3 regions of the Pseudoalteromonas sp. B131b genome follow, and region 1 is predicted to be linked to each of the others. Evidence: predicted binding sites of a transcription regulator. Region 1 holds the regulator's gene; each other region holds the start of a gene.
What was found. Region 1 encodes MetJ, which represses methionine synthesis genes. Its sites were predicted from a motif close to TAGACGTCTAGACGTCTA; they were not measured.
Positions count from the first base shown of each region.

Region 2: the regulator MetJ is predicted to act here: its motif matches at 1,820-1,837, upstream of P4S65_RS17880 (methylenetetrahydrofolate reductase).
Region 3: the regulator MetJ is predicted to act here: its motif matches at 1,725-1,742, upstream of metK (methionine adenosyltransferase).

Region 1 covers NZ_JARLUZ010000001.1:1,356,574-1,359,791, forward strand. Annotated here, with positions in the region: gene P4S65_RS06285 (malic enzyme-like NAD(P)-binding protein) at 1-1,024, shown strand, start outside; gene metJ (met regulon transcriptional regulator MetJ) at 1,097-1,417, opposite strand; gene metB (cystathionine gamma-synthase) at 1,617-2,864, shown strand; gene metL (bifunctional aspartate kinase/homoserine dehydrogenase II) at 2,870-3,218, shown strand, end outside.
Region 2 covers NZ_JARLUZ010000001.1:3,914,709-3,917,926, reverse strand. Annotated here, with positions in the region: gene P4S65_RS17885 (sensor domain-containing diguanylate cyclase) at 1-501, shown strand, start outside; gene P4S65_RS17880 (methylenetetrahydrofolate reductase) at 820-1,776, opposite strand; gene P4S65_RS17875 (M16 family metallopeptidase) at 2,027-3,218, shown strand, end outside.
Region 3 covers NZ_JARLUZ010000001.1:3,882,830-3,886,047, forward strand. Annotated here, with positions in the region: gene tkt (transketolase) at 1-1,539, opposite strand, end outside; gene metK (methionine adenosyltransferase) at 1,844-2,995, shown strand.

The DNA of each region.
Region 1 (3,218 bases):
TGCAATTTTGGGCTTGGGTAATTTAGGCCCTTTGGCATCAAAGCCTGTAATGGAAGGCAAGGCGCTGTTATTTAAGCGCTTTGCAGGCCTTGATTCTATTGATATCGAAGTGAAGCATAAAACAACAGAAGACTTTATTAACACGGTTGCTAATATTGCCGATACATTTGGTGGTATTAATCTTGAAGATATTAAAGCCCCAGAGTGTTTTGAAATTGAAAAGGCATTGATTGAGCGCTGTAGTATTCCGGTTTTTCATGACGATCAACACGGCACTGCAATTGTAACAGCCGCTGGTATGTTGAATGCACTTGAAGTGCAAGAGAAATCGATAGAAGAGGCTATTATAGTATGTTTAGGTGCTGGTGCGGCTGCAGTTGCCTGTATGGAACTGTTAATTAAGTGTGGTGCACTGCGTGAACACATTTACATGCTTGACCGTAAAGGCGTTATTCATACTCGTCGTGATGATTTAAACGAGTACAAACAACTATTCGCTAACAATACGGATAAGCGTACGTTGCAAGATGTTATTGCTGATGCTGATGTATTTGTTGGTGTATCTGGCCCTAATTTGTTAGCAGCCGATGATTTAAAACTGATGGCTGATAAGCCGGTTGTGTTTGCGTGCTCAAACCCCGACCCTGAAATTGATCCCGCACTTGCACACAGCGCACGCAACGATTTAATTATGGCGACAGGGCGTTCTGATTATCCAAACCAAGTGAATAATGTTTTGTGTTTCCCGTTTATTTTTCGTGGTGCACTAGATGTGCGCGCAAGTGCAATTAACGATGAAATGAAAATAGCAGCAGTAGAAGCGATTCGTAGCATTGCAAAAGAGCCTGTACCAGCAGAGGTCTTAAAAGCCGCCGGTGTTGATAAGCTGGAATTTGGTGCTCAATATATTATTCCAAAACCGATGGATCCACGTTTATTACCACGTATAGCAAGAGCGGTTGCTCTTGCTGCTGTTGAGTCGGGTGTAGCACAAATTGATTTGCCAGAAAGCTATATGCAGTAAATCTATACCGTAAAATTTAATCATAAAAAAACCTCAGTAATTACTGAGGTTTTTTTATTTTACTTTATCTATTTATTCGTCATCTAAAACAGGGACTTCTAACCCCATTTCTTGCATTATTTTTTTCACTTCTTCTGGTACTTTTTCAGCGTTATCTTTACGTAAGTCATCGTCATTAGGTAAAGGTTGACCTGTAAATGCATGTAAAAACGCTTCACATAGTAGCTCACTGTTTGTTGCGTGACGCAGGTTATTAATTTGACGACGAGTACGTTCGTCAGTTAATACCTTTAATACATTCAGTGGGATCGAAACGGTGATCTTCTTAACTTGTTCTGATTTTTTCCCGTGTTCTGCGTATGGGTGAATATACTCACCATTCCATTTAGCCATAAGATGTATCGTTGCCTCAGATTATTAATTGCTCACATGCGCTAAAATGCGTGTGAATATGCGTGAAATTCTATCGATTTAAAAAAGATAGTCAAATACTAGTTGTTTGGCCATCTAGCTGTTTAAATGTTTTGACTTCTCAAATTGAATAAACTACTCTTTTAGACGTCTAAACATCCAAATTAATCAGGTGACGAATATGAGCGAAAAAAACAAAGCAACCATTGCGGTCCGTAGTGGCGTTGAAGCCGATAAACACCACGGTGCAGTGGTCGCGCCAATCTATTTATCGACTACTTATTCGTTTGCCGATTTTGATACTAAACGCCAATATGATTATGGCCGCAGCGGTAATCCTAACCGCGATATCTTAGCCGAGACCCTTGCTGAGCTCGAAGGTGGAGTACGCGGCATAATTACAGCCACAGGCATGGCGGCTGTACACTTAGCAACTCAGCTGCTTAATCACGACGACACGCTAGTGATCCCACACGACTGCTACGGTGGAAGCTACCGTTTATTTACGTCCCTGCAAAAGCGTGGCTTGCTAAAGCTTGAGGTTTTAGATTTAACAAAACCAGAAAGTCTTCAAAAAATATTAGTAATTAAACCAAAACTCATTTGGATTGAAACACCAAGTAACCCTGTACTACGTTTAACTGATATTAAAGCGGTTACTGATATTGCTAAGCAGTGTGGCGCACTGGTGGCCGCTGACAATACATTTTTATCGCCTGCTTTACAAAATCCGATTAAGTTTGGTGTAGATATTGTGGTGCATTCAACCACTAAATATATTAACGGACACTCAGATGTAGTGGGCGGTGCTGTTATTGCTGCAACACAAGAGATCGGTGACGAGCTTGCTTGGTGGGCTAATAACATTGGTATCACAGGGGCACCTTTTGATAGCTATTTAACGCTTCGTGGTTTACGTACTTTAAATGTGCGATTAAGGCAGCATCAAGAAAATGCATTAGCAATAGCTAAGTATCTCGAAGAATCTGAGTTCGTTAGCCAAGTTTATTACCCTGGGCTTGAGTCGCACCCCCAACATGAATTAGCGAAAGCACAGCAGCTTGGTTTTGGTGGCATGGTTAGCTTTGATATTAAAGGCGATATAAACGATGCTGCGGCTTTTTTAACTAGTCTACATAACTTTAGTTTAGCTGAGTCGCTAGGCGGCGTTGAGAGCTTAATATGCCACCCTGCTACCATGACGCATGCAGGGATGGATGCAACAGCGCGCTTAGAAGCCGGCGTTGGTGATACGCTTATTCGTGTTTCTGTCGGAATAGAAGACATTGAAGATTTATTAGCAGATCTTGAACGTGTATTTACACTTGTAAAACCTGGCAGAAAAAACAATACAAATCGATTAACTAAAGGTGCGGGAACATCGAGCGGTGATGCTAAGTTAAGTGCCGCTTACCCCGCGCTTTGGTAACTAACATGACTAAAAATATACATAAATTTGGCGGTTCGAGTTTAAGTTCAGCGCAGCGTTACAAAAGTGTTGCGGGTATTATATTAGAGCACACACAACCTGGTGATTGCGTTGTGGTATCAGCAGCTGGGAAAACAACCGATACACTAGTTAAGTTATGGCAAAGTTACCAGCAGCAAGATACACATGTAATTGCTGATATTTTATTACAGTTAAATAATCATCAAATAGATTTAATAGAGCAGTTATTACAAGCTAATACAAAGCGTAACGCTCTAAAAATATTGAATGAAGAGCTATCAACAATAACGCTGTTAGCGCAAACAGGGCAGCTACAAGAAGCCCAATTGCTTG
Region 2 (3,218 bases), 2.6 Mb from region 1:
CAAATGCGCGAAATAGCCATGCTCGATGCGCTAACTAATATCTATAACCGCCGAGCACTTAGTTTGCTCGCTCAGCAAAAGCTTAATTTAGCGCTACGCTTAGGTTTTGATGTATGTTGTTTATTTATTGATATAAACGACTTTAAAAAATTAAATGACACCTTTGGTCATGAAGTGGGTGACAAAGCCTTAATTATATTGGCAGATACGCTAAAAACCCATTTAAGAGATGCTGATATAGTCGGGCGTATCGGAGGTGATGAGTTTGTTGTGGTAATGCAAGTAAGCGATAAAAGTAAGATTGGCTACATTTTGGATAAAATTTCGACTGAGTATTCAAAAGCCTTACTCAAAGAAGACGTTTGCGATTTATCGCTCAGTATTGGTTATAGCTTTACTGACAAACAAAGGCAGTCATTTGAAAAACTATTAAATGATGCAGACCAGGCAATGTATAAAAATAAACAAGCGTATAAGCTCGCTAAAAAAGCACAATTATAAAAGGAGGTTCATGCCACACAAACTTGGCTAGTTTTTTCTGCGATAGGTTTTATTTTTTCCTTAGCAATAATAAGCTTATTTGAAACGTTCCCTAGCATTAGATTTATATCTAATGAGGGAATAATTTTTGGTGTTATGTGCTCATCGATGGGGGTTGCCTTAAAAAGGCTTGAGAGTAATAACCAAAAATAGCTTTCATTGATAGCTTAAGCTGCAAATCTTTACTTGTATTTATTAATTAATTTTTCAAAGAACGGACATAAAAAAGCAAGCCATGAGGCTTGCCAAGAAGGGTGTTAATTAGCTCTTACCTAGCCTTTAAGCTATTAGCTTTTCCGCAAGGTTTAATTCCATAATGGCTTTTAATAAACGGTATAAGTTAATTGACGCGTCAATTTCTTCTTTACGGTTTGTTAAGCTTTCAATATTTAAGCCCAGCGGTACATCTAAATGCGCACAGCTTTTAAGTATTAAGTCGAGGTTTTCGCGGCAAATACGGACTGATTCGCTTAATGTATTGTCTGCATCAAGCATGCGCCATTTAGTTGCCTCTGGCACTGAGATACCCAACCATTGCATAAACTCTAAGGTTTTTTCGCCGCCGCACGGGGTAAACGTTAATATAATACGTTGAGGTGTAATCCCTTGTGCTTTACATGTACGTGCGTAGCTAGTAATTAGCTCTATAGTAGCTTGTGCGTCGTAAACAGCTTGCGATATAAAAAACTGACAACCTTGTGCTGTTTTTTCTATTAATCGTTCGTGCTCATTTCGTTTACTTGAATGGCGCTCGGCAATCGTAACGCCACCTAAAAAGAAATCATCTGATTGCTCAGCCATCGCTTTATACGCATCTGGCAGGCTTAGCTTTATATCGCCTATTGATGACGGGCTACCTACTAAAACTACATTTTGTAAATCGTAGTCGTTTTTAGTCTCACTTAGCCAATCTTTAAATTCGCCTACGCCACGCTGCGCCACACTTTTATAAGTAATTACATCTTGTGCAGATAAATTACGAAGTAAATGGCTGTATTCACGCGGATCAACGGTTTGTTTAAACGCAAATGGACGGTCTTGATTAGTTCGGCTGCTTTCGTCTTGAATGTCGTAAATTATCACGCCGTCGTATTCAATTTCGTGTAAGCGACCTAATAGCTTTTCTGCAATGGTTTTTAATTGCGCTTTATCGGTGCCAATTTTAGGCGGGGTAGTACCAATAAGATAAACACCTTGATTGGTGTCCACTATCTTCTCTTTTAGTGATAAAGCCATAATCCTCATTCCAGCTAAGTTTGTTTTGATGGATTTAATATAGCAGCCATTTAGACGTCTAGATAGATTTATTTAATGAAAGTTTTTCAATTAACATGATGTTTATTCATAGTGCTTGTTCCCATAATTTATAATTGACACAGTTGTTTACATAATAAATTCCCTTGGGGCTCTTATATTTATTGGCTTTGGGGCATAATTAAAGAGTTAAATCTGACAACAAATTTGCTCAATTTAAAAAGGGACAACAATGAAATTTAAATTATTAGCAACGAGCTTAGCGGTATCGCTGGCGTTAACAGGTTGCGCCATGCAACAAAACCAAAGCACGCAAACAACAGCACAACAAGAACAAGTAAATAAAGCTGATGACCGTGTTTTTTCACAAGATTACTTAATTGAAGAGCTAGAAAACGGCTTACGTGTCATGGTTGTTAAAACCGATTACCCTGATGTCGTATCGCTGCAAATTCCGGTATCGGTTGGATCGCGTAACGAAGTTGAAGAGGGTAAAACAGGCTTTGCTCACTTTTTTGAACACATGATGTTTAAAGGCTCACAAAAATACCCTGAAGATGTGTACTCAGACATATTAAAAAATTCAGGTGTTGATAACCGCGCTTATACAACAAACGATTACACAAATTACCATTTAAACTTTTCGAAGCAGCACCTTGATAAAGTACTTGAGCTTGAAGCTGATATTTTTCAAAACTTAACCTACACCGAAGAGCAATTTAGAACAGAAGCACAAACGGTAAAAGGTGAGTACTTAAAAAACAACGCGAGCCCAATTCGTAAATTATTAAGCGCTGTACGCGAAGAAGCGTTTGATAAGCACACGTATAAACACACCACTATGGGCTTTTTTAAAGACATAGAAGCCATGCCAGATCAAATGGCGTACGGGAAAGAGTTTTTTGCTAAATTTTATAAACCTGAGTATGTGTCACTTGTCATCGTGGGCGATGTAGATCCACAAGCAACAATGGCAATGGTTAAAAAGCATTGGGGCAGCTGGAAAAAGGGTAACTATGTTGCTGACATTAAAGCAGAGCCTGTTCAACAAGCATCAAAATATTTGCACCAGCAAGATGAAGCGCTACCAGGGCATTGGTTACTCGTATCGTACAAAGGCGCTGCGTGGGAACCTGCTAAAAAAGACAGAGCGGCACTTGATTTAATCTCACAGCTTTATTTTTCAAATAATTCAGATTTATATCAAGAGCTAGTGGTCGACAAACAAATTGCCAGCCAAATGTTTACCTATAACCCAGAGACTAAAGATCCGGGTTTATTACACGTATTTGTTAAAGTAGAAAACGCAGATGATTTAGCCACTGCACGCGATGCTATTAACCGCACTTATGCAAAAGCACGCACTGAGCTTGTTGATGAGCAAAAGCTAAGTGATTTAAAATCGAACCTTAAGTACAGCTTTA
Region 3 (3,218 bases), 2.5 Mb from region 1:
ACCGTCTTTACGCTCAATAGCTTGTTGCCATGCAATTGCCGACTCAACTTGGTCACATGGACGCCAGTTGTATAAGTTAGGCGTTAAACGCATGCTTGCAATTTGCTCTACTGGTTGGTGAGTTGGACCATCTTCACCTAAACCAATTGAATCGTGCGTGTATACAAAAATGCTTGGTTGCTTCATTAATGCAGCCATACGTACGGCATTTTTTGCATATTCAACAAACATTAGGAACGTTGCACCGTAAGGAATAAAGCCTTTATGAAGGGCAATACCATTCATAATTGCCGACATACCAAACTCACGCACACCGTAATAAATGTAGTTACCGCTTGCATCATCGCGTGTTAAACCTTTAGAGCCATCCCAAATTGTTAAGTTTGAGCCAGCTAAATCGGCTGAGCCACCCATAAATTCTGGTAATAACGGGCCAAATGCATTTAATGCATTTTGCGATGCTTTACGAGACGCTGGGTTTGCAGGATTTGCTTGAAGCTGCTCAATGTATGCTTGAGATTTTTCAGCCCAATCGCCAGGCAGTTCGTTATTAATACGACGCTTATATTCAGCTGCAAGCTCTGGGTATGCTTTTGCGTATGCTGCAAATTTTTCGTCCCAGCTTGATTCAAGCTGTTGGCCTTTTTCTTTGCCATCCCACTGTGCGTAAATATCAGCTGGAATTTCGAATGCATCGCCAGTCCAACCTAAAAATTCGCGAGACGCTTTAATTTCGTCATCACCTAGTGGAGCACCGTGACAATCGTGGCTACCAGATTTATTAGGTGAGCCGTAACCAATAATTGTTTTACAACAAATTAGTGATGGTTTATCGGTAACACTTTTAGCTTCTGCAATTGCAGCACTTATAGCATCGCTGTCGTGGCCATCAACACCACTAATTACATGCCAACCGTATGCTTTAAAGCGAGCTGGCGTGTCATCTGTAAACCAACCTTCTACTTCACCATCGATTGAAATGCCGTTGTCATCCCAAAATGCAACAAGTTTACCAAGGCCTAATGTGCCTGCAAGTGAACCAGCTTCATGAGAAATACCTTCCATAAGGCAGCCATCGCCCATAAATGCATAGGTAAAGTGATCAACAATATCGTGACCTTCGCGGTTAAACTGTGCAGCTAGCGCTTTTTCGGCAATTGCCATACCTACGGCATTTGTGATCCCTTGACCTAATGGGCCCGTAGTAGTTTCGATTCCTGGTGCATAGCCATATTCAGGGTGACCTGGTGTTTTAGAATGCATTTGACGGAAGTTTTTAATTTCGTCCAGTGGTAAGTCGTAACCACTTAGGTGCAATAGAGAATAGATAAGCATTGAACCGTGGCCATTTGAAAGAATAAATCTGTCACGGTCAGCCCACTCTGGATTTGTTGGGTTGTGTTTTAGATAATCGCGCCATAATACTTCTGCGATATCAGCCATGCCCATAGGGGCTCCAGGGTGACCAGATTTGGCCTTTTGTACTGCGTCCATTGACAAGACGCGAATAGCATTTGCAAGTTCTTTGCGAGATGGCATGAATTCTCCTACCTTTATATGTGTATTTGCACGGGTATTTATTATTCGTTTATGTATCCAAGTTTATTGAATACTGTTATACCGACCATTCTTACTTATTGTGGGGGCGGTGTGCAATTAAAAACCCCATAAAAGGGAGCATTATGAATATTTTTTAAGACAAGAACGACATTCGTAATTTTATTTAGACGTCTAGGCGTAAAAACACTATGCAAGGTGTTTTGTTTTCGATAAAATACGCCCCTTAATTTTTTAGCGCTAATACCGACGTTTGTGAAGCGCAATATTTGTGAGCAGAAATACAATGGCAAAACATTTATTTACTTCTGAATCAGTTTCTGAAGGTCATCCGGATAAAATCGCCGATCAAATCTCTGATGCGGTACTTGATGCTATCCTAGAGCAAGACTCTCATGCTCGCGTAGCGTGTGAAACGTACGTGAAAACCGGTATGGTTATGGTTGGTGGTGAAATCACGACTAGCGCATGGGTTGATATCGAAGAAATTACACGTAAAACAATTCGTGACATTGGCTACACAAATTCAGACATGGGCTTTGATGCCGATTCATGTGCAATTTTAAACACTATTGGTAAACAGTCTCCAGACATTAACCAAGGTGTTGACCGTACTAGCCCAGAAGAGCAAGGCGCTGGCGACCAAGGCTTAATGTTTGGTTACGCATGTAACGAAACAGAAGTACTAATGCCTGCTCCAATTACTTACTCACACCGTTTAGTTCAGCGCCAAGCGCAAGTACGCAAAAGCGGCGAGCTTAACTGGTTACGTCCAGATGCAAAATCTCAAGTGACTTTTGCATACGAAAACGGTAAGCCAGTAGGTATTGATGCTGTTGTACTTTCTACTCAGCACAGCGAAGACATTTCGCAAAAAGATTTAGTAGAAGCTGTGATGGAAACAATCATCAAGCCGGTACTTCCTGCAGAACTTATTACAAGTGCAACTAAGTTTTTCATTAACCCAACAGGTCGCTTTGTAATTGGCGGACCAATGGGTGACTGTGGTTTAACTGGTCGTAAAATTATTGTAGATACATACGGTGGTATGGCTCGTCACGGTGGTGGTGCTTTCTCTGGTAAAGATCCATCAAAAGTTGACCGTTCAGCAGCATACGCTGCACGTTACGTTGCTAAAAACATTGTTGCTGCTGGTCTTGCTGACAAGTGTGAGCTACAAGTTTCTTACGCAATTGGTGTTGCAGAGCCTACTTCTATCAGCGTTGAAACGTTTGGTACAAGCAAGCTAGAAGAAAGCCGTTTAATCGAGCTTATTCGTGAACATTTTGACCTGCGCCCTTATGGTCTAATTCAAATGCTTGATTTAGAGCGCCCTATCTACCTTCCTACAGCGGCTTACGGCCACTTTGGTCGTGACGAATTCCCTTGGGAACGTACAGATAAAGCTGAAGCACTTCGCGCAGCTGCTGGCCTTTAATTGGTTAGGTAACTATCTAAATACAAAAAAAGCGCCAATTGGCGCTTTTTTTATGTATTATAAATAGCAGAATAAATTCAAACTTAATTAAAATAACGGTACATTAATAAAAATATTAAGGCAATTTACTCTTTGTTGCTCGGTTTTTACTTATTCTTACATGGATGTAAGCCAGTAGCGCAGCGCAGGAGCCGTTACCGAGCCCACTAGGTTACAAACCTCA